Regions from separate parts of the Rhizobium sp. NZLR8 genome, predicted to be linked through region 1. Evidence: predicted binding sites of a transcription regulator. Region 1 holds the regulator's gene; each other region holds the start of a gene.

Region 1 (7,385 bases):
TGGTCTTGCCCGCAGCCCTTCCCGGCATCGTCGGCGCCTTGCTGATGACCGCCTCGCGCGCCATCGGTGAAACTATGATCGTTGTGCTGGCCGCCGGTGTCGCCGCCCGCATCCAGATCAACCCCTTCGAGCCGATGACGACGGTGACCGTCAAGATCGTCAATCAGCTCACCGGCGACCTCGAGTTCACCTCGCCGCAGACGCTGGTTGCCTTCGCCCTTGGCATCACGCTGTTCTGCATCACGCTTTGCCTCAATATCTACGCGCTCTACATCGTGCGCAAATACCGGGAGCAGTACGAATGACGGATATTGTTTCTCCCGCCGGGATAACCGTTTCCAAGGCGCCCACGCGCCGCGATATCGGCATCAAGCGCCGCTACGCCGCCGAACGCCGGTTCCAGGCCTATGGCATCGCCGCCATCTCCTTCGGCCTCATCTTCCTGTTCATCCTGCTGTGGACGGTGATCGGCAAAGGCTACACCGCCTTTCAGCAGACGGCGATCACCCTGCCGATCGAATTTTCCGAGAAGACGATCGACCCCAGCAATAAGCGTGCGACCGATGCTTCGGTGCTGATCGCCGCCAACTACCCGGTTCTCCTGCGCGACGCGATCGTCAAGCAGCTGAACGTCAATGCCGCAAGCCGTCCCGACGTGCGCGATGCATCCGCCATGCTCTCCAAGGGTGCGCCGGTCCAACTGCGCGACATGGTCGTCGCCGACCCGTCGATCATCGGCAAGACGGTCAATGTCACCGTGCTCGCCGACGCCAATGTCGACAGCGCCAACAAGGGCCAGATCGACCTGTCGGTCGATGAGAAGAACCGCAAGGTCAACGACAAGCAGGTTGGCTGGATGAACGAGCTGAAGGCGAGCGGCGCTCTCCACAAGCAGTTCAACACCGGCCTCTTCGTCAACGGCAATTCCAGCCGTCCGGAGGCCGCAGGCCTTGGCGTCGCCCTCATCGGCTCGCTCTACCTGATGCTGATCGTGCTGGTGCTCGCTCTGCCGATCGGCGTTGCCGCCTCGATCTATCTCGAGGAGTTTGCGCCGAAGAACAAGCTGACCGATCTGATCGAGGTCAACATCAACAACCTCGCCGCCGTGCCCTCGATCGTCTACGGTCTGCTCGGCCTTTCCGTCTTCATCAACTTCGTCGGCCTGCCGCGTTCGGCTTCGCTGGTTGGCGGCCTGGTGCTGACGTTGATGACCCTGCCGACGATCATCATTGCGACGCGCGCCGCACTGCGCGCCGTGCCGCCGTCGATCCGCGCTGCAGCCCTCGGCCTCGGCGCCTCGAAGATGCAGATGGTGTTCCACCATGTTCTGCCGCTCGCCATGCCCGGCATCCTCACCGGCACGATCATCGGCCTGGCGCATGCGCTCGGCGAAACCGCGCCGCTGCTGCTGATCGGCATGGTCGCCTTCGTCGCCAACGCGCCGACGACGCCGCTCGATCCCTCGACGGCTCTGCCCGTGCAGGTCTATATGTGGGCCAACGAGGCCGAACGTGCCTTCGTCGAGCGGACTTCGGGTGCCATCATCGTCCTGCTCCTGTTCCTGATCGTCATGAACATGGGCGCCATCCTCTTGCGTCGTCGCTTCGAGCGCCGCTGGTAAACGGAGTTACACATCATGAACATGTTGACGGAAGCTGCAGTTGAAAAAGCGCTGGATCAGAAGATGAGCAACGTCCCTTATAAGATGATCGGCAAGGATGTCTCGGTTTACTATGGCGAGAAGCGCGCGCTTTTCGATGTGAACCTGAACATCCGCGAAAACACCGTAACCGCGCTGATCGGCCCGTCCGGCTGCGGCAAGTCGACCTTCCTGCGGAGCCTAAACCGCATGAACGACACGATCGACGGCTGCCGGGTCACCGGCAAGATCACGCTTGATACCGACGATATCTATGATCCCGATATCGACGTCGTCGAACTTCGCGCCCGCGTCGGCATGGTCTTCCAGAAGCCGAACCCGTTCCCGAAGACGATCTATGAAAACGTCTCCTACGGCCCGCGCATCCATGGCCTTGCCAAGTCGAAGGCCGATCTCGACCAGATCGTCGAGACCAGCCTGCAGCGTGCCGGCCTCTGGAACGAGGTCAAGGACCGCGTGCATGAATCCGGCACCGGCCTGTCCGGCGGTCAGCAGCAGCGCCTCTGCATTGCCCGCGCCGTCGCCGTCAGCCCTGAAGTCATCCTGATGGACGAGCCCTGCTCGGCGCTCGACCCGATCGCCACCGCCAAGGTCGAGGAACTGATCCACGAACTGCGCGAGAACTACACGATCGTCATCGTCACCCACTCCATGCAGCAGGCCGCGCGCGTCTCGCAGCGCACCGCCATGTTCCACCTCGGCAATCTCGTCGAGGAGAACGACACCGACAAGATGTTCACCAATCCCGACGATCCGCGCACCCAGGACTACATCATGGGTCGCTTCGGTTGATTTTGGCGACACCAAGCCTTCCCGTTATTCGAGGATAAAGCCCCATGGCATCGACACATATTTTTTCTGCCTATGATGATGATCTGAAGTTCCTGTCCAGGCGGATTTCCGAAATGGGCGGCCTGGCCGAGCAGATGGTCAGCGAGGCCGTCCGGGCGCTCGTCAACGGCGATACCGCGCTGGCGCAGAAGGTCATCTCCGACGATGTGATCCTCGATCACGCCGAGCGAGAAATCGGCGACAAGGCGATCGTTACCATCGCCCGCCGTCAACCGATGGCCTCGGACCTGCGCGAAATCATGGGTTCGATCCGCATCGCCGCCGATCTCGAACGCGTCGGCGACCTCGGCAAGAACACCGCCAAGCGCGTCATCGCCGTGCAGAGCACCGGCGTTCCGCGCAAGCTCGCCCGCGGTCTCGAGCATCTGTCCGAGCTGGCGCTCGTCCAGCTCAAGGAAGTGCTCGACGTCTACACGACGCGCTCCGCCGACAAGGCCAATGCGATCCGTGAACGCGACAACGAGATCGACGCGATGTACACCTCGCTGTTCCGCGAGCTGCTGACCTACATGATGGAAGATCCGCGCAACATCACCAGCTGCACGCATCTGCTCTTCTGCGCCAAGAACATCGAGCGCATCGGCGACCACGCCACCAACATCGCCGAGACGATCTACTACATGGCGACCGGCGCACAGCCGGAAGGTGACCGTCCGAAAGACGACAGCGCCAACACCGTCGGCGCGGTCACGGAATAAAGCCCATACTAGCCGTTGCGTGCGCGCCCATCCGGGCGCGCAAAGAGGTCGCAGCCACCTTTCTGAATTTGCGCAGGATGCATTGCTTAAATCACCCCGGTTTAAGGAACATGCGCGAGGAGACCGACAGGCATGATCCCGAGAGTTGCAGTTGTTGAAGACGAGGAAGCCTTGAGCGTGCTTCTTCGCTACAATCTCGAAGCGGAAGGCTTCGAGGTCGATACTATCCTTCGTGGCGACGAAGCCGAAATCAGGCTTCAGGAGCGCACGCCCGACCTGCTCATCCTCGATTGGATGCTGCCCGGCGTCTCCGGCATCGAACTCTGCCGGCGCCTGCGCATGCGGCCGGAAACCGAACGTCTGCCGATCATCATGCTGACGGCGCGCGGCGAAGAGAGCGAGCGCGTCCGCGGACTGTCGACCGGGGCCGACGATTACGTCGTCAAGCCGTTCTCGACCCCGGAGCTCGTTGCCCGCGTCAAGGCGATGCTACGCCGCGCCCGTCCCGAGGTGCTGTCGACGGTGCTGAAATGCGGCGATATCGAACTCGACCGCGAAACCCATCGCGTCCATCGCAAAAGCCGCGAAGTCCGCCTCGGCCCCACCGAATTCCGCCTGCTGGAATTCCTGATGTCGTCGCCGAGCCGGGTCTTCTCCCGCTCGCAGCTTCTCGACGGCGTCTGGGGCCACGATATCTATGTCGACGAACGCACCGTCGACGTCCATGTCGGCCGCCTGCGCAAGGCGCTGAACTTCTCCAACATGCAAGACGTCATCCGCACCGTCCGCGGCGCCGGCTATTCGATGGAAGCCTGAGGGGTTTCCGATAAAGTCGAGCAAGCTCTGCCCCTCACCCTAACCCGACCGGGGTCGAGCCACTCGTCTCGACCCCGGTCGGTGCCGGCAGGCGGATGAGGGGCAGCCACACCCAACGTTCTCACATAAAAAAACGGGCCTTCCAGCCCGTTTTTGCATGTCGACAATGTCACCCGTTCAGCTCGCCCGCGCTGCCGCCCGGCGGCGTTCGTTGACGGGCTGGTAGGCGAGTTTCTGGTGATAGCCGCAATAGGGTGAATTGTCGGGGGACTCGCAGCCGCAGAAGTGGAAGTCATCCTTCAGCGGATCGCCGACCGGCCACTTGCAAGTGCGTTCGGTCAGTTCCGTCAGGCCGAGGCGGCGGGAGATCGGCACGACCACGTTGCCTTTCGGCACGTATTCCATTTCCTCGACCGTTTCGATCTCGATCTCTTCCTTCAGCATCGTTGCGCCCTGCTGGCGGGTAACGGTGCGGGTGGTGATCCGAGAGGCGAAGTTCGGCGCGCGCGGCGCCGATGTATTGCGTTTCGGCGTTCGGGCCGTGGCGGCCGTGCCGCCGGCCTTGGCGCGGCCCGGAAGGCTCAGGCGGTGCACCTTGCCGATTACAGCGTTTCTGCTGACACCGCCAAGTTGCGCCGCGATCTGGCTGGCGCTCAGTCCTTCGGCCCAAAGCTTCTTGAGTTTCTCGACCCGCTCGTCTGTCCAGTTCATGCCCTGTCTCCACCTTCTGCGTTGGTGATGGCAGAATCCCTCACCGTTGCCTCGGAAGCTCCGAAACAAGAAACGCTTGATCAATTTTGGTGACTAGTTCCGCCGCATGCAGTCTAGTAATTGAACTTTAACCTAGTGTGAGCGTGACTCCGTGACAAGAGTCGCATGAATCCGGATGAATCGAATTCGGAGTTTTCCCCAACTTGCTGCCCCAGCGTGTCATTTCTGCAATAAAGCCTGTTGAAGGTCGAAAACACCGCTGTACAACCTTGCTGCATGCGCTAAGGGCGCAGTTTTGTTGACATTGCAGCGCGAAAAGGAAATAGTACCGCTGGCCGCCGCAAGGCGGCATTTTTGATTTTTCGGGCCTGGTTTCCTTAGCCGGAGTCGTTGCCCGGCAACCAGGAGATCGCGCCATGGCTGAAGCCGCGCCGCTTTATGACACCTACTCTCGTGCCCCGCTGCGGTTCGAGCGAGGCGAGGGCGTGTGGCTGATCACCGAAGGCGGCGAGCGTTATCTCGATTTCGGCGCCGGCGTCGCCGTCACCTCGGTCGGCCACAGCAACCCGCATGTGGTCGGCGCGCTGAAGGAGCAGGCCGACAAAGTCTGGCACCTCTCCAACATCTATGAGATCCCCGGCCAGGAGCGCCTGGCGAAACGCCTGACGGACGTCACCTTCGCCGACAAGGTGTTCTTCACCAATTCGGGCGCCGAGGCGCTGGAATGCGCGATCAAGACGGCGCGCCGCTACCAGTTTTCCAACGGCCATCCCGAGCGCTTCCACATCATCACCTTCGAAGGCGCCTTCCACGGCCGCACGCTGGCGACGATCGCCGCCGGCGGCCAGGAAAAATATCTCGAAGGTTTCGGCCCCAAGGCGCCCGGCTTCGATCAGGTGGCTTTCGGCGATATCGAAGCGGTCAGCGCCGCGATCACCGACGCCACGGCGGCAATCCTCATCGAGCCGGTGCAGGGCGAGGGCGGTGTGCGTCCTGCCACCACCGAGTTCATGAAGGCGTTACGCCGGCTCTGCGACGACAACGGCCTGCTGCTGATCCTCGACGAGGTCCAGACCGGCGTCGGCCGCACCGGCAGGCTCTTTGCCCATGAATGGTCGGGCGTCACACCCGACATCATGGCGGTCGCCAAAGGCATCGGCGGCGGTTTCCCGCTCGGCGCCTGCCTTGCCACCTCAGAAGCCGCTTCCGGCATGAAGGCCGGCACCCACGGCTCGACCTATGGCGGCAATCCGCTCGCCATGGCTGTCGGCAGCGCCGTGCTCGACATCATCCTCGCCGACGGCTTCCTCCAGCAGGTGCGCGACGTAGCGCTTGTCTTCCGCCAGGGGCTGGCCTCGTTGAAGGACCGTTATCCCGATGTGATCGAGGATATCAGAGGCGAGGGGCTTCTGCTCGGCATCAAGGCGGCCGTTCCCTCAGCCGAACTGCTGCAGGCGATCCGGGCGGCGCATCTGCTCGGCGTGCCCGCCGGCGACAACGTCATCCGCCTTCTTCCGCCCCTCGTCGTCACCGCCGAGGAAGCCCGCGAGGGCCTTGCCCGCATCGAGCGCGCCGCCGAGAGCATCCGCGCCGCCAAGGTCAAGAAGACAGCTTGAAGAGATTGCCGCCTTCGGGCGCAGCACAGGTAAGAACATGGCTCCTAAACATTTCCTCGATCTTTCGGCGGTCACATCAGCCGATCTTAGAACCATCATGAACGATGCGCTCGCCCGCAAGCAGGCCTTCAAGGCCGGCAAGGGCGACAAGCCGCTCGCCGGCAAGATGCTGGCGATGATCTTCGAGAAGCCGTCGACGCGCACCCGCGTCTCCTTCGACGTCGGCATGCGCCAGCTCGGCGGCGAAACGCTGTTTCTCTCCGGCACCGAAATGCAGCTCGGCCGCGCCGAGACGATCGGCGATACCGCCAAGGTGCTGTCGCGTTATGTCGATGCGATCATGATCCGCACAACCGAACATTCGCGGCTGGTGGAGCTTGCCGAACATGCGACCGTGCCTGTGATCAATGCGCTGACGGATGACACCCATCCCTGCCAGATCATGGCCGATGTCATGACCTTCGAAGAGCATCGCGGCCCGATCAAGGGCAAGACCATCGCCTGGACCGGTGACGGCAACAATGTGCTGCATTCGCTGGTCGAAGGCGCCGCCCGCTTCGGCTACCGCATGAACATGGCCGTGCCCCTTGGTTCGGAGCCTAAGGATCACTATCTGAACTGGGCCCGCAATGAGGGCGCCGAAATCATGCTCTGCCATGATGCCGACCGTGCGGTCGAAGGCGTCGATTGCGTGGTGACCGATACCTGGGTCTCCATGAATCAGGAACATCGGGCCCGGGGTCACAATGTCTTTCAGCCTTACCAGGTCAACGCGGCCTTGATGGCGAAGGCCGGCAATGATGCATTGTTCATGCATTGCCTGCCCGCTCATCGCGGTGAGGAAGTGACGGACGACGTGATCGATGGTCCGCAATCCGTGGTCTTCGATGAAGCGGAAAACCGTCTTCATGCGCAGAAGTCGATTCTTGCTTGGTGCCTGGGCGCGATCTGAACCATAATCGGACGCCGCGTGCGAAAAACGCGTGGCCGCGCGAGCGAAGAGCACCCTGTCCTTTCGCTTGAAAACTAGGA
Region 2 (7,385 bases), on a different contig from region 1:
CCGATAGCAATGGAATAGCCGCGACCGATGCCGGCAGCAAGGAGGGCGAAAGCGAAGACCGTGAGGAAAGGCCGGCAGTTTTATGGCCGCCGCCCTCGCCACACCAGGTCACAATGCGAAACGGGCGCGCACGACGCCTGACTTCACGATTTGGCGGCCGGCTTTTCCACGTGGCCACCAAAGCCCGCCCGCATCGCCGACAGCACCTTGTTGGCGAATTCGTCGTTGTCGCGCGAGGAGAAGCGGCCGTAGAGCGCAGCACTCAGCACCGGTGTCGGCACGCTTTCGTCGATTGCCGCCATGATCGTCCAGCGGCCCTCGCCGCTGTCGGAGACGCGGCCGGCATATTTCGACAGCGAGGGGTCGGCATGCAGCGCATCGGCTGTCAGATCGAGCAGCCAGGAGGTGATGACGCTGCCGCGGCGCCAGACTTCGGCGACATCCTGCAGGTTGAAGTCGTATTGGAAATGTTCGGGATGGGCAAGCGGCGCGGTTTCCGCGTCGGCCACATGCGAGGCAGCGCCGATATTGGCGTGTTGCAGGATATTGAGACCCTCGGCATAGGCGGCCATCAGGCCATATTCGATGCCGTTATGCACCATCTTGACGAAATGACCGGCTCCATGCGGGCCGCAATGCAGGTAGCCCTGTTCCGCGGTGCTGGCCGCAGCCGCTTCGGCGGTGCGGTTCGGCGAGGCTTCCGTCGTGCCGGCGCCGGGCGCCAGCGTCGCGAAGATTGGGGATAGATGCTGGACGGTGCCCTTTTCGCCACCGATCATCAGGCAATAACCGCGCTCCAGGCCGAAGACGCCGCCGCTGGTGCCGACATCGACATAGTGGATGCCCTTGGTGATAAGTTCGGCGCCGCGGCGGATATCGTCGTGGTAATACGAGTTGCCGCCGTCGATGACAATGTCGCCGTTCTGCAGCAGCGGCATCAGGCTCGCCAGCACCTTGTCGACGATCGCCGCCGGCAGCATCAGCCAGATTGCCCTGGGATGGGTGAGCTTCGAGACGAACTCTTCGAGCGAAGCACTGCCGGTCGCACCGAGGCCCGCGAGTTCGGCAACGCTTTCCGGCCTGGCGTCGTAGACGACGCATTCGTGACCGCCCCGCATCAACCGCTGGACCATGTAGTTGCCCATGCGGCCCAAACCAACCATGCCAAGCTGCATAATAAAATCTCCTGGAAATCGAGATGAAGTATCGAATCCGGAAATTAGCACCCGCAGTGTGACAGGCAAGCGAAGTCTGGCCCCTATGGGCGAATGCGACGATTGCGCCGCCGATCTCCTTGAGGTTCGTCAGACATCCGGCGCGCTGGCCGGCTCTCCCTTCATTTCGCTGAGGAACATGCCCTCGCGCAGATTGATGCCATATTCGATAAAAGCCTTCATGCAGCAGAGCATCTGAGTCCAGCCCTCGCAGTTTAGATAGCTGCCGCGCCGGCCGGCATCGTCCTCGCGCCAGCCGGTCTCGGCGATGGTCACCAAGGTGCCGCCATCCTCCAGCGGCTTGAAATTCATCTCCACCGACGTCTTATAGGTCGTCTTGTCGTCGTCGATGCCGCCATCCCAGCGGAGCACGATGCGGCTTTCCGGCACGAGTTCGACCACCTCCACTTGGGCGTCCTTCCACCAGGTCACCGTCGTGCCCTTGACGAGCGGTGCGCTCGCCCCGCCGATCGTGGTGAAATAGCTGCTGAGCTTCTTCGGGTTAACGACGGCGTCAAATACCTCTGCGACGGGACGGCCGATGCGGCCGGAAACACGGATTCCGAGAGACATGGCACTTCTCCTCTTCTCCATTATGCTCGTATTCCATTGTACTCGGATCCATTATGTTATAAAACCATAACATGTCAAGCGAATCGACCGACGACCCCGTTTTCAAGGCGCTGGCGCATCATCGCCGCCGCGAAATCCTCGACCTGCTCAAGGATGCCCCCCGCACCACAGGGACGCTCTGCGAGATGTTTCCGCAAATGGACCGCTGCACGGTGATGCAGCATCTGAAAGTGCTGGAGGAAGCCGATCTGGTCATCGCCCGGAAGGAAGGCCGCGAACGCTGGAACCACCTGAACAGCCTGCCGATCAAGCACATCCATGACCGCTGGATCAGCGCTTACGCCGGCCACGCTCTATCGATCCTCGACCGGTTGAGGAGCGATCTCGAAGGCCAGCCGGAATAATGATCCGGCGGTCGAACAGCTTGCATCGCGGCCCTTTGTCAGAGCATCGGCTGAGCCTGCAGCTTTCCTGCATGCTCATGCATAAATCATGCGTTGTCCGCAAACGTCAGTCTTTATAGCCGCCGCCGCCGAAGGAGAGGATGCAATGACGATACTGGTGACGGGAAGCGCCGGCCATCTCGGCGAGGCGCTGATGCGCAGCCTGCGAGCGCAAGACCGGACGGCGCGCGGAATCGATATCAAACCCTCAGCGTCCACCGACATGATCGGCTCGATCGCTGATCGCGCTTTCATCCGGCAGGCGATGTCTGACATCCGCCACGTCGTCCATGCCGCCACACTGCACAAGCCGCATGTGGCGACCCACGGCAATCGCGATTTCCTCGACACCAATGTCGGCGGCACGCTGAACCTGCTCGAAGAGGCGGTCGCCGCCGGCGTTGCAAGCTTCGTCTTCACCAGCACCACCAGCGCCTTCGGTGCGGCATTGACGCCGGCCGCCGGCGAACCGGCGGCATGGGTGACCGAGGACATGCTTCCAGTCGCGAAAAACATCTACGGAGTGACGAAACTCGCCGCCGAAGGTCTGTGCGAATTCTTCGCCCGCAACTCCGGCCTGCCGGTCGTGATTCTCAGGACATCGCGCTTCTTTCCCGAAATCGACGACGATCCTCACATTCGCGGCGGCTATTCGGCAGAGAATGCCCAAGCCAACGAGCTTCTTCACCGCCGCGTCGATATCGCCGATGTGGTCCGCGCCCATCTGCTGGCGCTCGACAAGGCGCCGGCAATCGGCTTCGGCCGCTACATCGTCTCCGCCACGACGCCGTTTTCGGCGACCGATCTCGTCGCGATCCGGCACGACGCGTCTCTTGTCGTCGAACGACTGTTTCCGGGTACAGGCGCCCTCTATGCATCACGCGGGTGGACGATGTCCCCGACGCTCGACCGTGTCTATGTCAACGCCCGCGCAAGGCGGGAACTGGGCTGGCAGCCCCGATATGATTTCCAACTCGTACTCGATTGCCTGCGCGACAACAGGGAATGGCGCAGCCCCTTGGCGCTGGACGTCGGCTCGAAATTCTACCGCGACGAGGTCTTTGCCGAAGGGCCTTATCCGGCCGGGTAAGCAGCAAGCTGGAATGCGGACACGCGGATGCCCGACATTCTCTCGGCATGGCCTTTTCGCTGCAAAGCGTCATCCAGATATCATGATCCCGTCATAGACCGTCTGCGGTGTCCGGCCTGCCGGCGGAAGCCGTTTCGAGAGCGCTTTTGACCGAGAGGGTATTTTTCATGAAAAACGTCAGACCATATGCATCGCGGTTGTTCGCCGCGGTTCTTGCCGCATCCGCCGCCGTTCCGGCCGTCGCAATGGCCGAGAATTCCGCCACCGCCGGCCGCCTCACCTTCATCAACAAAGGCCTGGTCGGCATCGGCCGCATCCCGGCCAACCAACGCGACAAATTCGGTGAGACCTTCGGTTCCGGCTCTGGCATGGCGATCGATCCAACCGCCTGGAGCCGCGACGGCGCCAGCTACAAGGGCATGCTCTACCTGCTGCCCGACCGGGGTTACAATGTCACCGGCACAGTCGACTACCGCCCGCGCCTGAACACCATCGCGATCAGCCTCACGCCGGTTGCTCCGGGCGCAACACCCGAGGCCGGCAAGGAGCAGTCCGGCGTCGACGCAAAGCTTGTCGATTCCATGCTCTTTGTCGATGACAAGGGCGCTGACATGACCGGTCTCGATCCGGAATCCGGCGTGCGCGTCGCTGCCGACAATTTTCCGCCGCTGCCGCAGGCTGTAAACGGCAAGATCGCGCTCGACAATGAAGCCATCATCCGCATGGCCGACGGCACGATGTTCGTCAGCGACGAATACGGCCCTTATATCTACCGCTTCGCAGCCGACGGCCACCTGCTCTCGGCGACCCAGCCGCCGAAGGCGCTTTTGCCGATGCGCAAGGGCGCGCTGAGCTTCGCCTCCAACAATCCCGGCCCCGGCGCCTCCGCTCCTGATCCGAAGGATCCGGAGACCGGACGCCAGAACAACCAGGGTCTCGAAGGCATGGCAATGACGCCGGACGGCAAGTTCATCATATCAGTGCTGCAGTCGGCCACCCGCCAGGACGGCGGCGATTCCAGCTCGACCCGTCAGAATACCCGCGCCATGATCTATGACGCCGCCGATCCCGATCATCTGAAGCTGGTGCATGAATATGTCGTGCCGCTGCCGGTCTTCAAAGATGCCAAGGACAAGACGGTGATCGCCGCCGAGAGCGAAATCGTCGCCCTGTCCGACAAGACCTTCCTGATGCTCGCCCGCGACAGCGGCAACGGCCAGGGCCTGAAGGGCGACACCTCGCTCTACCGCAAGATCAACATCGTCGACCTCTCCGATGCGACCGATATCGCCGGCAGCGATTTCGATGCCGACAAGCCGATCGCGCCGAAGGGCGTCGTCGATCCCTCGCTGACGCCGGCGACGCTGACGCCCTTCATCGACATCAACAACAAGGCCGACCTTGCTCGCTTCGGCCTGCACAACGGTGCGCCGAACGACAAGAACAACCTGTCAGAAAAATGGGAAGCCATGGGTCTTGCAAGCGTTCTCGACCCGAACCTGCCGGACGACTACTTCCTGTTCCTCGCCAATGACAACGACTTCTTGACACAGGATGGTTTCCAGGTCGGTGTGGCTTACAAAGCGGACGGCGGTGCCGATGTCGACACGTTGTTCCAGGTCTTCCAGGTCACCCTTCCAGGTCTGAAAAAATAGCGGACGCGCTGAACCGGGCGGACGCGTAAACCGCGTTCGCCCTGTCGGTCCGGCGCCGTCGAAGGGGATGGAAGGGAAAGGTGCGATCCACGACAACCGATGGATGTTTACGATCCTGGGTGCCTACAAACGTAGGTGGGCGCCGTGTGTCCAGGCCCACGGGCCTAGCCAGGGACAGCTCCCTTTGGATCGAGTATGGCCCCAGGGATTGTGGTTCCTGTCGAGAGGCGCAGACCGCATCGCGATATATAAGGTCGTTTGCGCCAGCGCGCCAGTGGCGGCGGCACGTCGTCGTTATTTAATTCAGATCCATTGAGTTCGGGGCGGGCCGTCCGTTCAGCTTGTCGGTGATTCCGCGAATCCGACTTGAAACCTCGCTGAGCGCCGCCGCGAGATTTTCTTCGGTGCGGGCGGTGGCCGCAAGCACCGTGTCGCGGTTGCCGCGCAGCGACTCGAGCTCGGATTCGAGCCCGGCGACGCGGCGCGTCAACTCGGAAATCTCGTCCATGATCATGATACCGGCCATGACGGTGATCCTGAGATCGCCGATTTCCCCGAACTGCCCCTTGAGATGGCCGACATAGCGGTCGAAACTGGTCGCCAGATCGGTCAGGTGGTCCTCCTGCCCTTCCTCGCAGGCCATGCGATAGGCCTTGCCGTCGATCGTTACCGTCACCTGCGCCATGCCAAACTCTTTCTACGAGAGCATGATGCCGAAAGGTATGAGCGGTTTTCGGACGACATCATGCTTAACGCTTAAATGAGAACAGGATTCAGATTTTGGGCCAACTTGGCCTAAAATCATCCTGTTCTAGCGATCCAGAACCGCGCGGATCGTTTCCATGGCCGTCACCAGCCGCCGCGATACCTCGCGGTTGACTTCCTCAAGCCGGTTTGCGCGGAATTCGGCCTGGTCGAGCTCCTGCGCCAGCCGCGAACGGTCGGCGTGCACGCGCCGCACCTCGCCCTCGATCTCGCCCTGCTCGCGCTGCCGCTCGACGCGCATGTCGACGGCATTTTCGAGGCCCGAAATCGCCTGTCTCAATTCGTTGAGCGCTGCTTCCATGGTTTTGCCTGTGGGCATCATGCCTTCCCGATTCCCGCGCAGGATCCGCGAATCGGCACGCCGCGCCGATCCTGCGATTTAAAAAAGATATGCAGCTCGCCGACGGCCCGTCAATAAATCCTGTCACCTGCCTACCGGCCTATCCTGTGGATGAGCGTTTTACACATGCCGACAATAGGTGATTTGTCATTTGTACAACCGCGCGATCAAATGTCAAAATTGCCATTACCCGCCCGGATTTGGCTTGCCATTTATTGACTTGCCCGCCCCAACTGCTATGTCTCTGCCGCTTTCACTCGATGGTCTTGGAGGCTCGAGGCCATCCCCCGACACCCGGAACTTGCGGAAAAGCCATGACCTCTCCCGAACAACACGACCGGATGGCGAATGCAATCCGTTTTCTCGCCATGGACGCCGTTGAAAAGGCGAACTCAGGCCACCCCGGCATGCCGATGGGCATGGCTGATGTGGCAACGGTCCTGTTCACCAAATATCTGAAGTTCGATCCGAAGAAGCCGCGCTGGCCGAACCGCGATCGCTTCGTACTCTCGGCCGGCCACGGCTCGATGCTGCTCTATTCGCTGCTGTATTTGACCGGTTATCCTGACATGACGATCGAAGATCTGAAGCAGTTCCGTCAGCTCGGCTCGAAGACTGCCGGTCATCCGGAATACGGTCACGCGACCGGCATCGAAACGACGACCGGTCCGCTCGGCCAGGGTATTGCCAATTCCGTCGGCATGGCGATCGCCGAACGCAAGCTGCGCGAGGAATTCGGCGCCGATCTTCAGGATCACTATACCTATGCGATCTGCGGCGACGGCTGCCTGATGGAGGGCATCAGCCACGAAGCCATCGCGCTCGCCGGCCACCTGAAGCTCAACAAGCTCGTTCTGTTCTGGGACAACAACTCGATCACCATCGACGGCGCCGTGTCTCTCTCGGATTCCACCGATCAGGTCGCCCGTTTCAAGGCCGTTCATTGGAACACGATCGAGATTGACGGTCACGATCAGGCTGCCGTCGCCGAAGCGATCGAGGCTGCCCACAAGTCCGACCGGCCGACCTTCATCGCCTGCAAGACGATCATCGGCTTCGGCGCCCCGAACAAGCAAGGCACCCATAAGGTCCACGGCAACCCGCTTGGTGCCGAGGAAATCGCCGCCACGCGCAAGGCGCTGAACTGGGAATCTGAGCCCTTCGTCATCCCGTCGGACGTCTTGGATACCTGGCGTGCAGCCGGCGCCCGCTCCGTCGATCTCGTCAACGCCTGGGAACAGGGTCTGGCCAAGGCTCCGGCCAAGGCCGAATTCACCCGCCGCATGGCAGGCGAGCTGCCGGAAG
Region 3 (7,385 bases), on a different contig from region 1:
GATGTCGTGTCGGATACCGCCTTGTATTTGCCGTTTGCGCTCATCGATCCGAACGGCTTGGTGCCGGCGATGGCCGTCATATTCCTCTCGGCGCTGACGGAATTTACCGGCGTTCTGGGTCAAACGGTCGGGGCAAACCGGCGTTACGACGGGCCGCTGGGCAAGAGCGACCGCGCGGTGCTTTTTGGCGCGCTCGGCACCTTTGTCGCGGTTGGTGGTACGTTTGCAGCATGGACTTCGTGGCTTTGGGCGGTGGTGGCTCTACTTCTCATATGGACCATCATCAACCGTATCAACGCCGGTATTCGCGAGGCGCACACGGCCGCCCGATAGGAAGCGGAGCCGATCTGTCGCCTATGCTTCCATCGGCAAATGTGATCCGACAATCGACGCTGCCTCCGTCCTCCTAACGGTATGTTAAGCTTATACCGCTCCCCATGATTAGTGCTCATCTGCCCACTTCAGGCTGCGGGTCCAGTAGCTTCAGAAAGCCGTCGGCGGCTCTCGACCGCGAGCGGCGGCGGGTCCGCTTTGCGCACACGCCTAAGACGGCCCGCGCCGGTTCCATTGGGATGGGAGGCCCGGAACTTGTCAGCCGGGCGGCGGCCGAGTCTTTTCAGGCGGGAATCAGGCCGTGCCGCAGCATGATCTCTGTAAGCCGCGCCGGATCAGGCTCGCCAGGACCGCTCACAGCCTTCGCGATTTCCTCGAAATAGGCGCGGCCAATCGAACCTGGGTTCAACACGATTAGGGCGCGCGGCCTCGCTGTGCAGATTTTCGGCGTGATGGGCGGCGCTCGATGACACGATAGTCGCCTATCGCAGGATGATCGACATCCTGATCGAGCTCGCCGAGGCGGTCAAGCCGATCGAGAAAATCTCTGACATCAGGATCTTCGACACCGGCGGCATGCTGGGCCGCGGGGGCGCGAACGGCGAAAGCGGCATCGGCCTCGGCGAAGGCTTGGCCGGCCAGCTCCTCTCCTATCAGGCAAACAAGCCGATCCTCGACAAATTGCTGAAAGAGGCCGGCTTCGACGGCGACAACGCCATCTCATCCCTCCTTGGAAATCTCGATGGCGCGAAACCGGCAAAGCTGGTTCCGGCTCCGGTAAAGCCGGCAATACCGGCCGCGCCTCCGGTAGCGCCGGCAGCGGCCGCAGCCCCGGCAAAGACGATCGCCCCTGCGGCGCCGAAGAAGGAATGATCGCGTGCAGGCGGGTCTGGGCTATCTCACCCAACCCGCCGCCAGCGCGCTCTCCCAGTCGCCACGGCCCCTTTCGGCGGCCAGTGCCGACATCGCCATATGGTCGTAGGCGACATTCCTGAACTGCCACGTCCATCCCGCCGCCGTCTTTTCCAGAATGGCATAGCCGGCCAGCGGATGGCCGGCTTCGATCTTGTGGTAATAGGGCCGGTCGTCGTCATAGGCGGGGCAGCCGACGCTGCCGGGATTAACGATCAGGCGGCCGTCGGAGAGACGGACGGCGCGGGGAAGGTGGCTGTGGCCGCAGAGGATCAGCGGCAGGTCTATGCCCTCGGCCAGCGCCTCGATCGCTTCGACCGGCTTCAGGAAGACGACGCCATCCGCCGAGACCGATTCCAACCAATAGAGATTATCGTCCTTCGGCGTCGCATGGCAGAGATACACCTCGCCGCGATAGACGGTTTTGAACGGCAGGCTGCGAATCCAGTCGAGATGGGACGACGTCAATTGCCGATGGGCTGAAGCATCCGAGGCATGCATGGAGGCCGGATCCTGCTCGATCAGATAGCGATCGTGATTGCCGCGAACCGAGGTCAGGCCAAGCGGCATCAGCAAATCAGCGGTCCGACCGGCTTCCAGCGGCCCGCTGAAGAAATCGCCGAGATTGACGATGTCCTCGATGCCCTCAGCGCGAATATCCGTAAGCACGGCTTCAAGCGCCAGATGGTTGCCGTGAATGTCGGCGATCGCGGCAAAACGCATTTCTAACTCCCTCGATAGGTGGAATAGCCGTAGGGCGAAATCAGCAGTGGCACATGATAATGCGCCGTTACATCGGCAATGCCGAAGCGGATCGGCACCAGATCGAGAAAGGACGGATGCGGCAGCGGCGTGCCGCTGGCCCTCAGATAATCGCCGGCGTGGAAGACCAGTTCATAGGTGCCGGCTCGGAAATGTTCGCCAGCGAGGATGGGACCGCCGTCGACTCGGCCGTCGGCATTGGTCTCGACCGTCTTCAGATGCCTGCGGATCTCGCCGTCGAGCTGGAAAAGATCGATCCTAAGGCGTTCGGCCGGCTTGCCGAGGGCGGTGTCGAGAACATGGGTGGTCAGTCCGGTCATGGGGCTGGCTCTTTGATGATGTAGGGGGTTTCGAAGAAGAACTCTTCCAGATTGTTGCCCGGCCCGTCGCGGTCGACGACCAGGAAATCGGAGACTTGGCCAAGCGCCATCAGCGGATGATGCCAGACATTTTGGCGGTAGTTCACTCCCTGGTCCCCGCGCGCGCAAAACACTTGCGGTCTGCCCGGGCGTCCGCCCTCGTCCTCGGAGACGACGACGAGGAAGGGACGGCCGGAGACTGGCGAGAAGCTCTGGCTGCCGAAGGGATGGCGCTCCATCATGTCGATGTCATAGGGAAAGCTGCGCGGCTGGCCGCGAAAGAGATTGATGATGACGCGTGCGCCTTCGCCCGTCGCTTGCGCCGCGGCCAGCGCATGGAAACGCTCCGTCGTGCCGCCATTGATGAGCCGCATCGCGGCCGGATCGGCTTCGATCACCTCACCGAAGAGAGCGAAGGCGGAGTTGGTGAGAGGACGAATGTCGAGAAACCGAGACATCGCGTCACTCGCCTTGGGCATGCCAGTATCGGACGGCATCGATCTCCCGAAGCAGCTCCGGCAGCGTCCGATACGTCGCCTCCCAGATTTCGGAGGGATCGAGATCGAAGACGTCGTCGAGGATGCGATTACCGGTGCCGCAGATCCTGGTCCACGGCAGATTGGGATGCTCGGTGGCAAATTCCGGATGGGACACCAGCAGACGGGATGCCGCAGCACCGATGGTGAAGTGGCAAAAGGCAACGGCCTTGAAGGTAAGCTGGTCCTCGGCGAAAGCCGCCTCATCCATTCCGCCGATGAAGGACAACGCTTGGGATGCCGCCTTTTGCATGTCATTGAGATAGTCGATAGCGCGCCTCTCCTTCATTCAGCCTCCGGCAACATCGATGTCAGACGCAGCAGCGCGATCTTTTCGACCTGTGCCGTCGCGGTCGAAAACTCCTCGTCCCGGCCGTTGCCGATCCGTGTTTCGAAAGCTTCCAGGATATCCTCCTTGCCGAGCCCCTTGACGGCGATGATGAAGGGAAAGCCATATTTTTCGACATAGGCCGAATTGAGTTCTGTGAAGCGGGCGTGCTCGGCAGGGCTCAGGCGGTCGAGACCGGCGCCGGACTGCTCCTTGCGGCTGTCTTCGGTAAGTTCACCCGATATGGCGAGGCGCCCGGCAAGGTCGGGGTGGGCGCTGAGCACCCCGAGACGCTCCTGTCGGCTTGCCGCGCGGAAGACGGCGGCAAGCGCCGCATGTACGCCGGCCGCCGTCAGAGGCTCGTTCACGCTGCCGGCGTCATAGGCGCGCTCGGCGATGAAAGGCGAATGTTCGAAGACGCCGCCGAAGCGGGAAACGAAATCCTCGCGCGACAGCATCAGATCGCGTCCGGCTGATGGTGCTTGTGCCAGTGCTCGGCAATCTCGATGCGGCGCGGAATCCAGACCTTGTCATGCTTCAGCACATATTCGATGAAGCGCTTCAGCGCCGCCGCCCGGCCCGGGCGCCCGACGAGGCGGCAATGCAGGCCGACCGACATCATCTTCGGGCTGCCCGCCTTGCCTTCCTCATAGAGCGTATCGAAGGCATCCTTCAGATAGGTGAAGAACTGATCGCCGGTATTGAAGCCCTGCGGTGTGGCAAAGCGCATGTCGTTGGTTTCGAGCGTATAGGGGATGATCAGGAAGGGTTTCCCATCGACGCCCTTCACCCAGTAAGGCAGATCGTCGGCATAGGAATCGGAGGAATAGAGGAAGCCGCCCTCCTCCTGCACCAGCCGAAGCGTCTTGTCGGAAGGCTTGCCCTGATACATGCCGTATGGCCGCTCGCCGGTAAGCTCGGCGTGCAGGCGCACCGCTTCGAGGATGTGCTTGCGCTCCAGATCTTCCGGAAAATCCTTGTATTCCAGCCAGCGGTAACCGTGGCTGGCGATCTCCCAGCCGGCATCCTTCATCGCAGCGACCGCTTCAGGATTGCGCGCCATCGCTAGCGTTACGCCGTAGACGGTCGCCTGCACCTTGAGATCGGTGAACATCCGCCAGAGCCGCCAGAAGCCCGCGCGCGAACCGTATTCGTAGATCGATTCCATGTTGAGATTGCGCTGTCCGGGCCAGGCGGCCGCGCCAACGATCTCCGACAGCAGATTTTCAGAAGCCGGATCGCCGTCGAGGATCGAGCTTTCGCCGCCCTCCTCATAATTGATGACGAACTGCACGGCGACGCGCGCCTCGCCCGGCCACTTCGGATCGGGCGTCTGTCGCCCGTAGCCGACGAGATTGCGCGGATAAGTCTCGGATACCATCAAATCACCTTCTGAAAAGACGGCGAACGGTAGCATCCGCAGCCGGAATGTCGAGAAGGAAACTGCTCAATCCGATTTTGCCTTTGCAGTACAATGGCTTAGCCCATCGGCACGCTCAGGCGATCTTGCGCGCGCTGACCTTGCCCATCGGGTGCAGCGAATGAACGCGGAAGGGACCGCCCGTGCCCTCCTCGATCATCAGCGCCACGTTTGAAACCGTCACCGGGTCACTGAGGGCAGGCGCGAAAATCGTCCGCAGGGCCGGCTCGATGCGCGCCATGTCGATCGCGTTGACGGGTCCTGTCACCGGCATATGAAAGCGGAACTCTTCCATCACATAAGGATTGCCCCAGCGATGCAGGTTTGAAAACTGCGCTGCCGACAGCCCGTCCGGATCGCTGCGCTCGATCTCGGCTTCGCTGAGCGGCGCGCGGAAACGATCGAATTCCTGGACGATCGCCGAAGCGAGATACTGGATCCGCTCGCAGGGGGCGCTCGGCAGCAAGCTGTAGAAATTGCCGAGCCGTGCGACTTCGATGCGCGGAATCTGGAAGGGGACGAAGGTCCCGGAAAAACGCATCAGATCGCGCAGGAGTTGCGCTTCGGACATATTGTGACCCAGGTGAAACGGCGCCTTCAGAACGCCGTGAAAACCATAGCGCCGCGGCACGGCGGTATGGAAGGCGATCTCGTGAATGCCAAGGCCACGAACTGCCGGCGGCTCCACCATATCGCCCGAAAACACGTTTCGGCCAAGCCAACTGGCAGCCACAAGCGACAGCGGGTCGCTCGCCGGAGGCGTGAAGCAAATGGCATAGCGCATGCAATTTCCTCCATCAAGGAACTGAGCGCCGATCAAATCCGGCGCTGTCGATGCGCAAGCAGATAGGTGATTTGCATGACAGAATAACGAAACGAAGCGGCGTCGAATTCACGTTTAACGTGAAGCTGCCGCGATATGGCTTGAAATTGCGAAGCTTTCCGGCAGCAAAAATCCGCAATCCGTATCGCCTGCGATACATATCGCCGCTTCCGCCAGCCGGTGGGCCAGGCCGAAGCTGACCTTAAAGCCGCCGGTCAGCGCGATCAGGCGCGGATGATCGGGGTGGCGGCCGATCATCGGATCGCGGTCGATCGCCTTCGGGCGAAGCCCCGCCCAGCGCTCGACGATAGGGGCGTCGCGCAGCGCCGGCACGATCTCCCGCGCCGCGGCGATCAGCGTATCGAGCTGAGCGTCGGTCGATGTGGAATCGTCGAAGCGGTTTTCGCTGGTGCTGCCGATCGCCACATGCCCGCCCTCGTGCGCGACGACATAGAGCCCGTCGAGGAAGATCGTCGGCAGCGCGGGGTCGAGATCGGCTTTCAACAGCGCCGCCTGCCCCTTGACCGGTTGACCGAGCGGTCGCTTCAGCCCGGCGGTCAGCGCCTGCAGCAACGGAAAAGACTGGTGACCGGCGGCCAGGATGCAGTCGCTGAAAGTGATGGTTTCGCCCCCTATGTCGGCCGTGCCGCAGTCGGGATCGACACCGGTCACCGCCGCGTGTTCCATGATCCGCACATGTTTTGCCTGTCGCAAGAAGGCAATGAGCCCCGCAGTCAGTGAGCGGGGCGCAACGCGGGCGGCGAGCGTATCATGCACGAAACCGCTCTCGCCGGCGGATGCCTCGATCCAGCCGTCGACCGGCGGGCTGTCGAGCACGTGCCAATGGAAGCGGCGCTCGCCTGCGCACCAGTGGCGCTCGGCATCCTCGGAGTGAGCGCGCGCTATCTTGTTGAGATGCGGCTTCGGCAGCGGGATCAGCCGCCCGGAACGGCGGTAACCGGCCGAAAGCCCGGTTTCGGCTTCCAGCATGGCGATCTCGGCTTCGAGCGAGACCAGCGCATCGAACTGGAACTGCTTTTTCTCAGACCACCGATCCGGCATATGCGGCATCAGCGCGCCGAGCAGGCCGCCGCTCGCACCTCCACCCAATTTGCCGGCGTCGACGATAAGGGTAGCGATGCCACGGCGCTCGGCATGGACGGCCGCCCAGAGACCCATGATGCCGCCGCCGACGATCAGCAATTCGCAGGACGATTGACCTGAGACCGGCTGAGGATTATCGGCTTTTTCCATGACAGACGTGAACCCCGATCAGATTGGCGCGGGCGCGCCGCAGCCGCTCGAATGGCGCGACGGCGATATGCCCTATTCCCTCGCCTTTGGCGACCATTTTTATTGCCAGACCGATGGGCGGCTGGAATGCGGCCACGTCTTTCTCGCCGGCAACGGCCTGCCGGAGCGTTGGAACGGGCGGCAGGAATTCGTGATCGGCGAACTCGGCTTCGGCACCGGCCTGAACTTCGCCGAGACCTGGCGGCGATGGAAGCTGTACAGCGTGCCCGGCCAGCAGCTGCATTTCATCTCCTTCGAGCTCCACCCGATGCGCGGCGAAGAAATCGGCCGTGCGCTCTCCCACTGGCCGGAGATCGATGCCGAACGCGAGGCGCTGACGGCGGCCTGGCCGCCAACGCCTGCCGATACCGTCTCGCTCGACCTCGACGACCAGATGAGGCTCAGCGTCGTCTGCGGCGCAGCACTCGACGGCGTCGCAGCCGCAAAGCGCGGCTTCGACGCCTGGTATCTCGACGGCTTCGCCCCCTCGCGCAACGGCGACATGTGGTCGGAAGAACTGATGCGACGTGTCCACGAAAAGACCGCGCCCGGCGGCACTTTCGCCACCTATGCCGCGGCCGGTTTCGTACGCCGCAACCTCATCGCCGCAGGCTTTACC
Region 4 (7,385 bases), on a different contig from region 1:
AGACGCCGAATAGGCCAAGGATATTGCCCTCTCCGAGCAAACGCTCAAAGGGCTCGTTCGCCGAGGTCTTTTCCGAGATAAGGAAGGCATGCGAGAAGATTACCGTGGAGGCTGCCACGAGCCTGATCATATTGAAGTTCGGGTAAAATGCCTTCTTGATTTCGCGCTCGTGCATGGAGCCTCCCGCACTTTTGCAGTTTAACTATTCATTAAGATAAGTTTTGAATGTTGTCACGCGCCGTAGTGAAACGGGGTTGAGCCGAGATAATCTCCGATCCGCCAAAATGCGCCTCTCACAAACCCTTGTTGTTCTACGAATGATCTCTCCCGGCCTGACACGGCATATACAACGGGCACTGCATTATACTTGGTGGTTGGGTTCTGATGAGAATGCTTGGCTCGAGCTTTTCACAACGAGAGCAAAGCTTCGCTTATCAGCGGGAGCGGTTAGAAGAGATACCGGCAGCGCAGGATCCGGGCATGTGGGATACGAAACGAGTTGAAGAAATCAGATAATGCGATCTGGCGGCCGGATTGAACTAGCAAAGAGGCGGCCTGAGATTGTGGTAATCTTCAGCCTGTTCGGCGATTGCGTCAGTGCCCGCTCGCCTTCGGCTGCAAGTCGGCATCCGTCAGTGTCCCCAAGAAGGCAACGATATCGTCGATCTCCGGATCGGTGAGGGCAGGTGCATCGCCCGGCTTCCTGCCGAAAGGCCGGTCCTGGTTGAGATTGGCCCAGTAGGCTTGCGGCAGGTCGTCATACTTACGGATCGTGCCGTCTGAATTTTTCGGATACCAGCGGCCGGGATCGCTGTCGCGGCTCGCGTAGAAGGAGACGACGTCGCGCAGCGTGTGGAAATAGCCGTTGTGGAAGAAGCTCTTTTTCAGCGCGACATTGCGCAGCGTCGGCGTGCGGAACAGGCCGCAATATTCGCCGTGGCCGGCAAGGTCGGTCCGCTGCGGGCCGCAAAGGCCGAGATCGTGATAGTCGGGATCGGCATTGGCCGGGATCGCCATGTTGCGGGGTGCTGCGAGGCCGAGGAAGCCGAAATCGGAAAATTGCGGCGGCTCGCCGTCATTGGCGGGTTCGCTCAGATGGCAGCTCGAACAGTTGCCCTTTTGCGGATCCTCGAACAGCTTGCGGCCGTGCAATTCCTGTGTCGTCAGCGTCGCCTTGCCGGCGAGAAAGGCGTCGTAGCGGCTGGAATAGGGATAAAAATCCGGGCCGCTCTGCTCGAAGGTGGCGAGCGCCTCGGCAGCGGCGCTGAAGGTGTCCTCGGGATTGTCGAAGACCGTCTTGCCGAACGCCGCCTTGATGTCGCCGGCATAGGCTGTCTTGCGCAGCTTGGCCGCGACCTCAGCCGCATCCTTGTTGCTCATCTCGAAGGGCGAGAGCAGCGGGATCTTCGCCTGCTCGGCGCCGTGATCGACCCGGCCATCCCAGGTCAGGCCGCCGGTCGGGCCGTTGTCGACGCTCTCGTCACCCTCGTCCTCGGAATCGTAGTAATGCTCGGTGAAGGACGGCACCGCTTGCAGATAACGCAGCGCCGGAACGGCGCGCAGGCCTGGCTGGTTCATTTCCTTGCCGCCCATCTCGACCGGCTTGGCCGATGCCGGGCCGAAGGCGTGAGCGGGATCATGGCAGGAGGCACAGGCCTGCAGGCCGGAGGCCGACAGCGAGGCGTCTGAGAACATCTTGCGGCCAAGCGCGGTCAGTGTCTCGGCCCGGGCGAAGGCCTCGGCGCGGGACATCGGGCCGGGATGTACGCGGAAAGCCGCCGCCGCGCTGCTTTGCCGCAGCGGCAGAATGGCCAGAGAGAGCGCTGCAGTAACGATTCCGACCGCCAAGGCGGACCGCGCAAGCCAGATGGTATTCGTCGTCATGATAAGGATTCCAATGACTTGGCATTCGTTTCCTTCATGATCGAACCTCGCTGCAACAAATTGATGACGGTCGTTTCCCCGCCGCCTTGTGACAGGCGCTTGTCACAAAGTTGATAGATGGCGGGAATAGCTTCGGGTCGCCCCGAGCGCCCCCGCTCCCTCTAGCCAACGCCGCCAGCCATGAGGTACCCCCGTGAAAAGACTGAAACTCCTTCACTCCATCTGTCTCGCCGGATCGGCGATGCTGCCGCTTGCCATGGCGACGGCCGCCCATGCGGCGCCGGCCGGTTACGATAAGATCGACAACATCGTCGTCATCTATGCCGAAAACCGCAGCTTCGATAATCTCTATGGCAGCTTTCCCGGCGCCGATGGCCTTGCCAATGTCAGTGCCGAGCAGGCCCGCCAGCTCGACCGCAACGGCCAGCCGCTCGCCGAACTGCCGCCGGCCTGGGGCGGCCTGACAGCCAAGGGCGTGACGCCGGCCGTGACAGAAGCACAGTCGGCCCATTTGGCCAATGCCAGCTTCGCGATCGACGATCCCAAGGGCTTTGCGCAGACGCCTTCGGTCGTCACCCGCGACCTCTGGCACCGTTTCTACCAGGAGCAGATGCAGATCGACGGCGGCAAGAACGACAAATTCGTCGCCTGGGCCGATTCCGGCGGCCTGGTCATGGGCCATTATGACGGCTCCATCCTGCCGATGTGGCAGGTGGCGAAGAAATACGTCATTGCCGACAATTTCTTCCAGGGCGCCTTCGGCGGTTCGTTCCTCAATCATTTCGCGCTGGTCTGCGCCTGCGCGCCCTATTATCCGGATGCCGACAAGAGCCCGGCCAAGCCTGTGATCGCCAAGGTCGATGCCGACGGCACTTCGCTTGTGGTGGCCGACAACGCCCCGAAGTCGGCGCTGGACGGCGCCCCGAAATTCGTCTCCGACGGTGCGCTGACGCCCGATTTCTACGCCGTCAACACCATGCAGCCACCCTACCAGCCGAGCGCCAACCCGCCGGCCAAGGATGGCGACCAAGCCTATGCCGATCCGACGGCGGCAACGACGCTACCGCCGCAGCATGCGGTGACCATCGGCGACCTGATGTCGCTGAAAGGCATCAGCTGGGCGTGGTACGGCGGCGCCTGGCAGGCAGCCCTCGACGGCACGAATGCCACGCCGGTGCCGAACTTCCAGTTCCACCACCAGCCCTTCAACTATTTCTCCAATTTCGCGCCCGGCACGCCGGCACGCGCCGAACATCTGAAAGACGGCGGCCTTGGCGGCGAGGCCTTCCTTGGAGATATCGACGACGGCAAACTGCCGGCGGTTTCCTTCTACAAGCCGCAGGGCAACCTCAACGAACATGGCGGTTATGCCGATGTCTCGAGCGGCGACCAGCATCTTGCCGATATCGTCTCTCACCTCGAGAAAAGCCCGCAATGGGGCCATATGCTCGTCGTCGTCACCTATGACGAGAATGGCGGCTTCTGGGATCACGTCGCGCCGCCGAAGGCCGATCGCTGGGGGCCGGGCAACCGCATCCCGGCCTTCATCATCTCGCCCTTCGCCAAGGGCGGCAGCGTCGATCATACCCAGTACGACACGACCTCGATCATCCGCCTGATCACTGCGCGCTACGATCTGCCGGTGCTGCCGGGCATCCTCGCCCGCGACAAGGCGCTCGGTGATAACGGCCGGCCGCCGATGGGTGATCTCACAGCCGCGCTCGACCTGACGCATTGACCGATCGGCAGCGGCCCCGGCGCCGGCCGGGGCCGTCCCTTTCCGTGTTGCCGTCACCGGCGCAGCAACGGCCGCAATGTCGCCTGGGTTTCCTTCAGCAATGGCAGATAGCGCTCCTTCATCTCCGCCGCCGGGACAAGGGCGGCCGGCGCCCCGATATTGATCGCCGCAACCGTTTCACCGCGGTCGCTTTCCACAGGCACGGCGATCGAGCAGAGGCCGACCTCCAGCTCCTGATCGATGATGGCATAACCCTGGGCGCGGACCCGGCGGAATTCGGCGATCAGCTCGTCCGGATCGGTCTTGGTATTCGCAGTGTTTTGCTTCAGCTCGCTGCGGGCAAGGATGGCGCGCGCCTCGTTCTCGGTAAGGGCCGCCAGCAGCACGCGCCCCATCGAGGCGCAATAGGCCGGCAGGCGGCTGCCGGGGGTGAGATTGATCGACATGACGCGGCGCTGCGAGGCGCGGGCGATATAGACGATTTCGGTGCCGTCGAGCACCGAGGCCGAGGCGCTCTGGCCGGCCTTTTCCGAGAGATGATCGAGATGCGGCTGCAGCAGCGCCGGCAGCGGCGTCGCCGCGAGATAGGCATGGCCAAGCCGTAGGATCTTCGGCGTCAGGGTGAAGAACTTGCCGTCATAATCTGCATAACCGAGCTCGGCCAGCGTCAGCAGCGAACGGCGCACGGTGGCGCGGTCGAGCTCCGTCAGCTTGGCGGCCTCGGCGATCGACAGCCGCTGGCGCGTTTCGCCGAAGGCCTCGATGACTTTCAGGCCGCGGGCAAAGCCGCTGACAAAATCCGTTTCGCGCATCGGGCGAGTTCTCCAATCGATCCATCCATTCTGTGCGATATACGAACAAAAGTCAAATAACGCACAAATTTCTTGCCGTCCGTCGCCTCGGGCTTTATGGCTGACGCTGGAGAACCTGATCTAGCCAAGGAGAAATCCCGCATGGACAAGACAGTCAGGAGCACGGCGGAGGCCGTCTCCGAGATCGGTGATGGCGCGACCGTCATGATTGGTGGTTTTGGTGGTTCGGGCGCGCCGATCGAGCTCATTCATGCCCTGATCGACAAGGGCGCCAAGGGCCTCACCGTGATCAACAACAATGCCGGCAACGGGCGCATCGGTATCGCTGCGATGATCGACGCAGGCATGGTCAGAAAGATGATCTGCTCTTTTCCGCGTTCGTCGGACCCACGCGCCTTCACCGACAGATATCTGGCCGGTCAAATCGAGCTCGAGCTGGTGCCGCAGGGAACGCTGGCCGAACGTATCCGCGCCGGCGGGGCCGGCATTCCGGCTTTTTATACGCCGACGGGCTATGGCACCGAACTTGCCGAGGGCAAGGTCATCGCCGAATTCGATGGCCGCCATTACGTGCAGGAGCGCTGGCTGAAGGCCGACTTCGCCATCGTCAAGGCTGAGATCGGCGATATCCAGGGCAATCTCACCTACAACAAGGCCGGCCGCAACTTCAATCCGCTGATGTGCATGGCGGCGGCGAAGACCATCGTCCAGGTCTCGTCGATCGTGCCGGCCGGCGGCATCGATCCCGAGCATGTGGTCACACCCGGCATCTTCGTCGACCGCGTCGTCGCTGTTATCAGTCCCCAGCAGGAAGAAGAACTCATTCGAGCCGGAGTGGCCTACGTATGACCGTCAACACCCGTCCCATCAACACTCGGGAAGACATCAAGCTTTCCAATGCGCAGATCGCATGGCGCGCCGCCCAGGATATTGCCGACGGCGCCTATGTCAACCTCGGCATCGGCTTTCCCGAAATGGTTGCCCGCTATCAGCCGCCCGGCCGCCAGGCAATCTTTCACACCGAAAACGGCATCCTGAATTTCGGCGAGCCGCCGGCCGAAGGTGAGGAGGATTGGGACCTGATCAACGCCGGCAAGAAGGCGGTGACGCTGAAGCCGGGGGCGGCCTTCTTCCATCATGCCGATAGTTTCGCCATGGTGCGTGGCGGCCATCTCGACGTCGCCATCCTCGGCGCCTACCAGGTCGCCCAGAGCGGCGATCTCGCCAACTGGCGGGTGGGCAGCAAAGGCGTGCCGGCCGTCGGCGGCGCCATGGATCTCGTGCACGGCGCCAAGCAAGTCTGCGTCATCACCGAGCACGTCACCAAGACGGGCGAGCCGAAACTGGTGGAGAAATGCACCTTCCCGCTGACCGGTGTGGCCTGCATCACCCGCGTCTATACCAGCCATGCCGTCATCGACATCGTCGACGGACACTTCGTCCTGCGCGAGAAGTTGGCCGCGATGTCGCCGGAGGAATTGCAGGCGATAACCGGCGCGCCGCTCCATATCGACGGGCCGGTTGCCGATCTCGTCGTCCCGGAACTCTGAGGAAAAGCCATGACCGAAGCCTTTATCTGCGACTATATCAGGACGCCGATCGGCCGCTTCGCCGGCTCGCTATCCCAGGTGCGCGCCGACGATCTCGGCGCCATCCCGCTGAAGGCGCTGATGGAACGCAACACCGCCGTCGATTGGGAAACCGTCGACGATGTGATCTTCGGCTGCGCCAACCAGGCGGGCGAGGATAACCGCAATGTCGCGCGCATGTCGGCCCTCTTGGCCGGCCTGCCGATCGCTGTCCCGGGCACGACGATCAATCGGCTCTGCGGCTCCGGCATGGATGCGGTAATCACGGCGGCGCGCGCCATCCGCGCCGGCGAGGCCGAGCTGATGATTGCAGGCGGCGTCGAGAGCATGTCGCGCGCACCCTTCGTCATGCCGAAGGCCGAGACGGCCTTTTCGCGGGCCGCCGAAATCCACGACACCACCATCGGCTGGCGCTTCGTCAACCCGCTGATGAAGAAGCAATATGGCGTCGATTCGATGCCGGAGACCGGCGAGAACGTCGCCGAAGATTACAAGGTCAGCCGCGAGGACCAGGATGCCTTTGCGGTGCGCAGCCAGGCGAAGGCCGCCGCCGCCCAGGCAAGCGGCCGGCTGGCGAAGGAGATTACTGCGGTGACCATCCCGCAGCGCAAGGGCGATCCCGTCATCGTCGACAAGGACGAACATCCGCGGGCGACGACGATCGAGACGCTGGCGAAACTTGCCACCCCTTTCAAAAAGGAAGGCGGCACGGTGACTGCAGGCAATGCCTCCGGCGTCAATGACGGGGCGGCGGCGCTGATCGTCGCTTCCGAAGCGGCGGCGCGAAAATCTGGTCTGACGCCGATCGCCCGCATCCTCGGCGGCGCGGCTGCCGCCGTTCCGCCACGGGTAATGGGTGTCGGCCCGATCCCGGCCTCGCGCAAGCTGATGGCCCGGCTTGGCATGACCCAGGAACAGTTCGACGTCATTGAACTCAACGAAGCCTTCGCCAGCCAGGGGCTGGCGGTGCTGCGCACGCTCGGCATTGCCGATGACGATCAGCGGGTGAACCGCAATGGCGGCGCGATCGCGCTCGGCCATCCCCTCGGCATGTCGGGTGCCCGCATCACCGGCACGGCGGCGCTGGAGCTTCGGGAGACCGGCGGGCGATATTCGCTGTCGACGATGTGCATCGGCGTCGGGCAGGGGATTGCGATCGCGCTCGAAAGGGTTTGAGGCCGGTCGAAGAAGGCGCTTGCGTCGGTTCGCCAGCAGCCCTCGGCCAGTTGCGCGGCATATCAGCCTTCTGTAAAAATCGGGTATGCTGATCCGACCCACAGACAACGACGATCGAGGCGCCATCTGGAGGATCATTTCTCCGACGATCCGCGCCGGCGAAACCTATGCGCTCGACCGCGATCT

What was found. The regulator PhoB, encoded in region 1, activates phosphate uptake and scavenging genes when phosphate is short. The targets are predictions, from matches to a motif close to TGTCATNNANCTGTCAT.
Region 2: the regulator PhoB is predicted to act here: its motif matches at 3,388-3,404, upstream of HJB89_RS15510 (esterase-like activity of phytase family protein).
Region 3: the regulator PhoB is predicted to act here: its motif matches at 5,510-5,526, upstream of HJB89_RS22460 (DUF1045 domain-containing protein).
Region 4: the regulator PhoB is predicted to act here: its motif matches at 1,937-1,953, upstream of HJB89_RS02095 (acid phosphatase).

The regions. Positions count from the first base shown of each region.
Region 1 covers NZ_JABDVY010000009.1:14,949-22,333, forward strand. The annotation lists gene pstC (phosphate ABC transporter permease subunit PstC) at 1-305, shown strand, start outside; gene pstA (phosphate ABC transporter permease PstA) at 302-1,621, shown strand; gene pstB (phosphate ABC transporter ATP-binding protein PstB) at 1,637-2,452, shown strand; gene phoU (phosphate signaling complex protein PhoU) at 2,497-3,210, shown strand; gene phoB (phosphate regulon transcriptional regulator PhoB) at 3,343-4,026, shown strand; gene HJB89_RS19715 (GcrA family cell cycle regulator) at 4,204-4,737, opposite strand; gene HJB89_RS19720 (aspartate aminotransferase family protein) at 5,154-6,353, shown strand; gene argF (ornithine carbamoyltransferase) at 6,391-7,305, shown strand.
Region 2 covers NZ_JABDVY010000006.1:85,931-93,315, forward strand. The annotation lists gene gnd (phosphogluconate dehydrogenase (NAD(+)-dependent, decarboxylating)) at 144-1,175, opposite strand; gene HJB89_RS15495 (SRPBCC domain-containing protein) at 1,305-1,787, opposite strand; gene HJB89_RS15500 (helix-turn-helix transcriptional regulator) at 1,859-2,191, shown strand; gene HJB89_RS15505 (NAD(P)-dependent oxidoreductase) at 2,337-3,320, shown strand; gene HJB89_RS15510 (esterase-like activity of phytase family protein) at 3,488-4,975, shown strand; RNA gene ssrS (6S RNA) at 5,056-5,214, opposite strand; gene HJB89_RS15520 (cell division protein ZapA) at 5,274-5,660, opposite strand; gene HJB89_RS15525 (DUF4164 domain-containing protein) at 5,787-6,062, opposite strand; gene tkt (transketolase) at 6,395-7,385, shown strand, end outside.
Region 3 covers NZ_JABDVY010000011.1:78,520-85,904, reverse strand. The annotation lists gene HJB89_RS22500 (CDP-alcohol phosphatidyltransferase family protein) at 1-333, shown strand, start outside; partial or broken gene HJB89_RS22495 (flotillin domain-containing protein) at 847-1,206, shown strand; gene HJB89_RS22490 (metallophosphoesterase) at 1,228-1,968, opposite strand; gene uraH (hydroxyisourate hydrolase) at 1,971-2,327, opposite strand; gene HJB89_RS22480 (ureidoglycolate lyase) at 2,324-2,824, opposite strand; gene HJB89_RS22475 (DUF86 domain-containing protein) at 2,829-3,191, opposite strand; gene uraD (2-oxo-4-hydroxy-4-carboxy-5-ureidoimidazoline decarboxylase) at 3,188-3,688, opposite strand; gene puuE (allantoinase PuuE) at 3,688-4,611, opposite strand; gene HJB89_RS22460 (DUF1045 domain-containing protein) at 4,727-5,434, opposite strand; gene HJB89_RS22455 (FAD-binding oxidoreductase) at 5,549-6,727, opposite strand; gene mnmD (tRNA (5-methylaminomethyl-2-thiouridine)(34)-methyltransferase MnmD) at 6,726-7,385, shown strand, end outside.
Region 4 covers NZ_JABDVY010000001.1:440,307-447,691, forward strand. The annotation lists gene HJB89_RS02085 (acyltransferase) at 1-175, opposite strand, end outside; gene HJB89_RS02090 (cytochrome-c peroxidase) at 595-1,884, opposite strand; gene HJB89_RS02095 (acid phosphatase) at 2,078-3,622, shown strand; gene HJB89_RS02100 (IclR family transcriptional regulator) at 3,676-4,434, opposite strand; gene HJB89_RS02105 (3-oxoacid CoA-transferase subunit A) at 4,576-5,283, shown strand; gene HJB89_RS02110 (CoA transferase subunit B) at 5,280-5,984, shown strand; gene pcaF (3-oxoadipyl-CoA thiolase) at 5,994-7,199, shown strand; gene HJB89_RS02120 (GNAT family N-acetyltransferase) at 7,285-7,385, shown strand, end outside.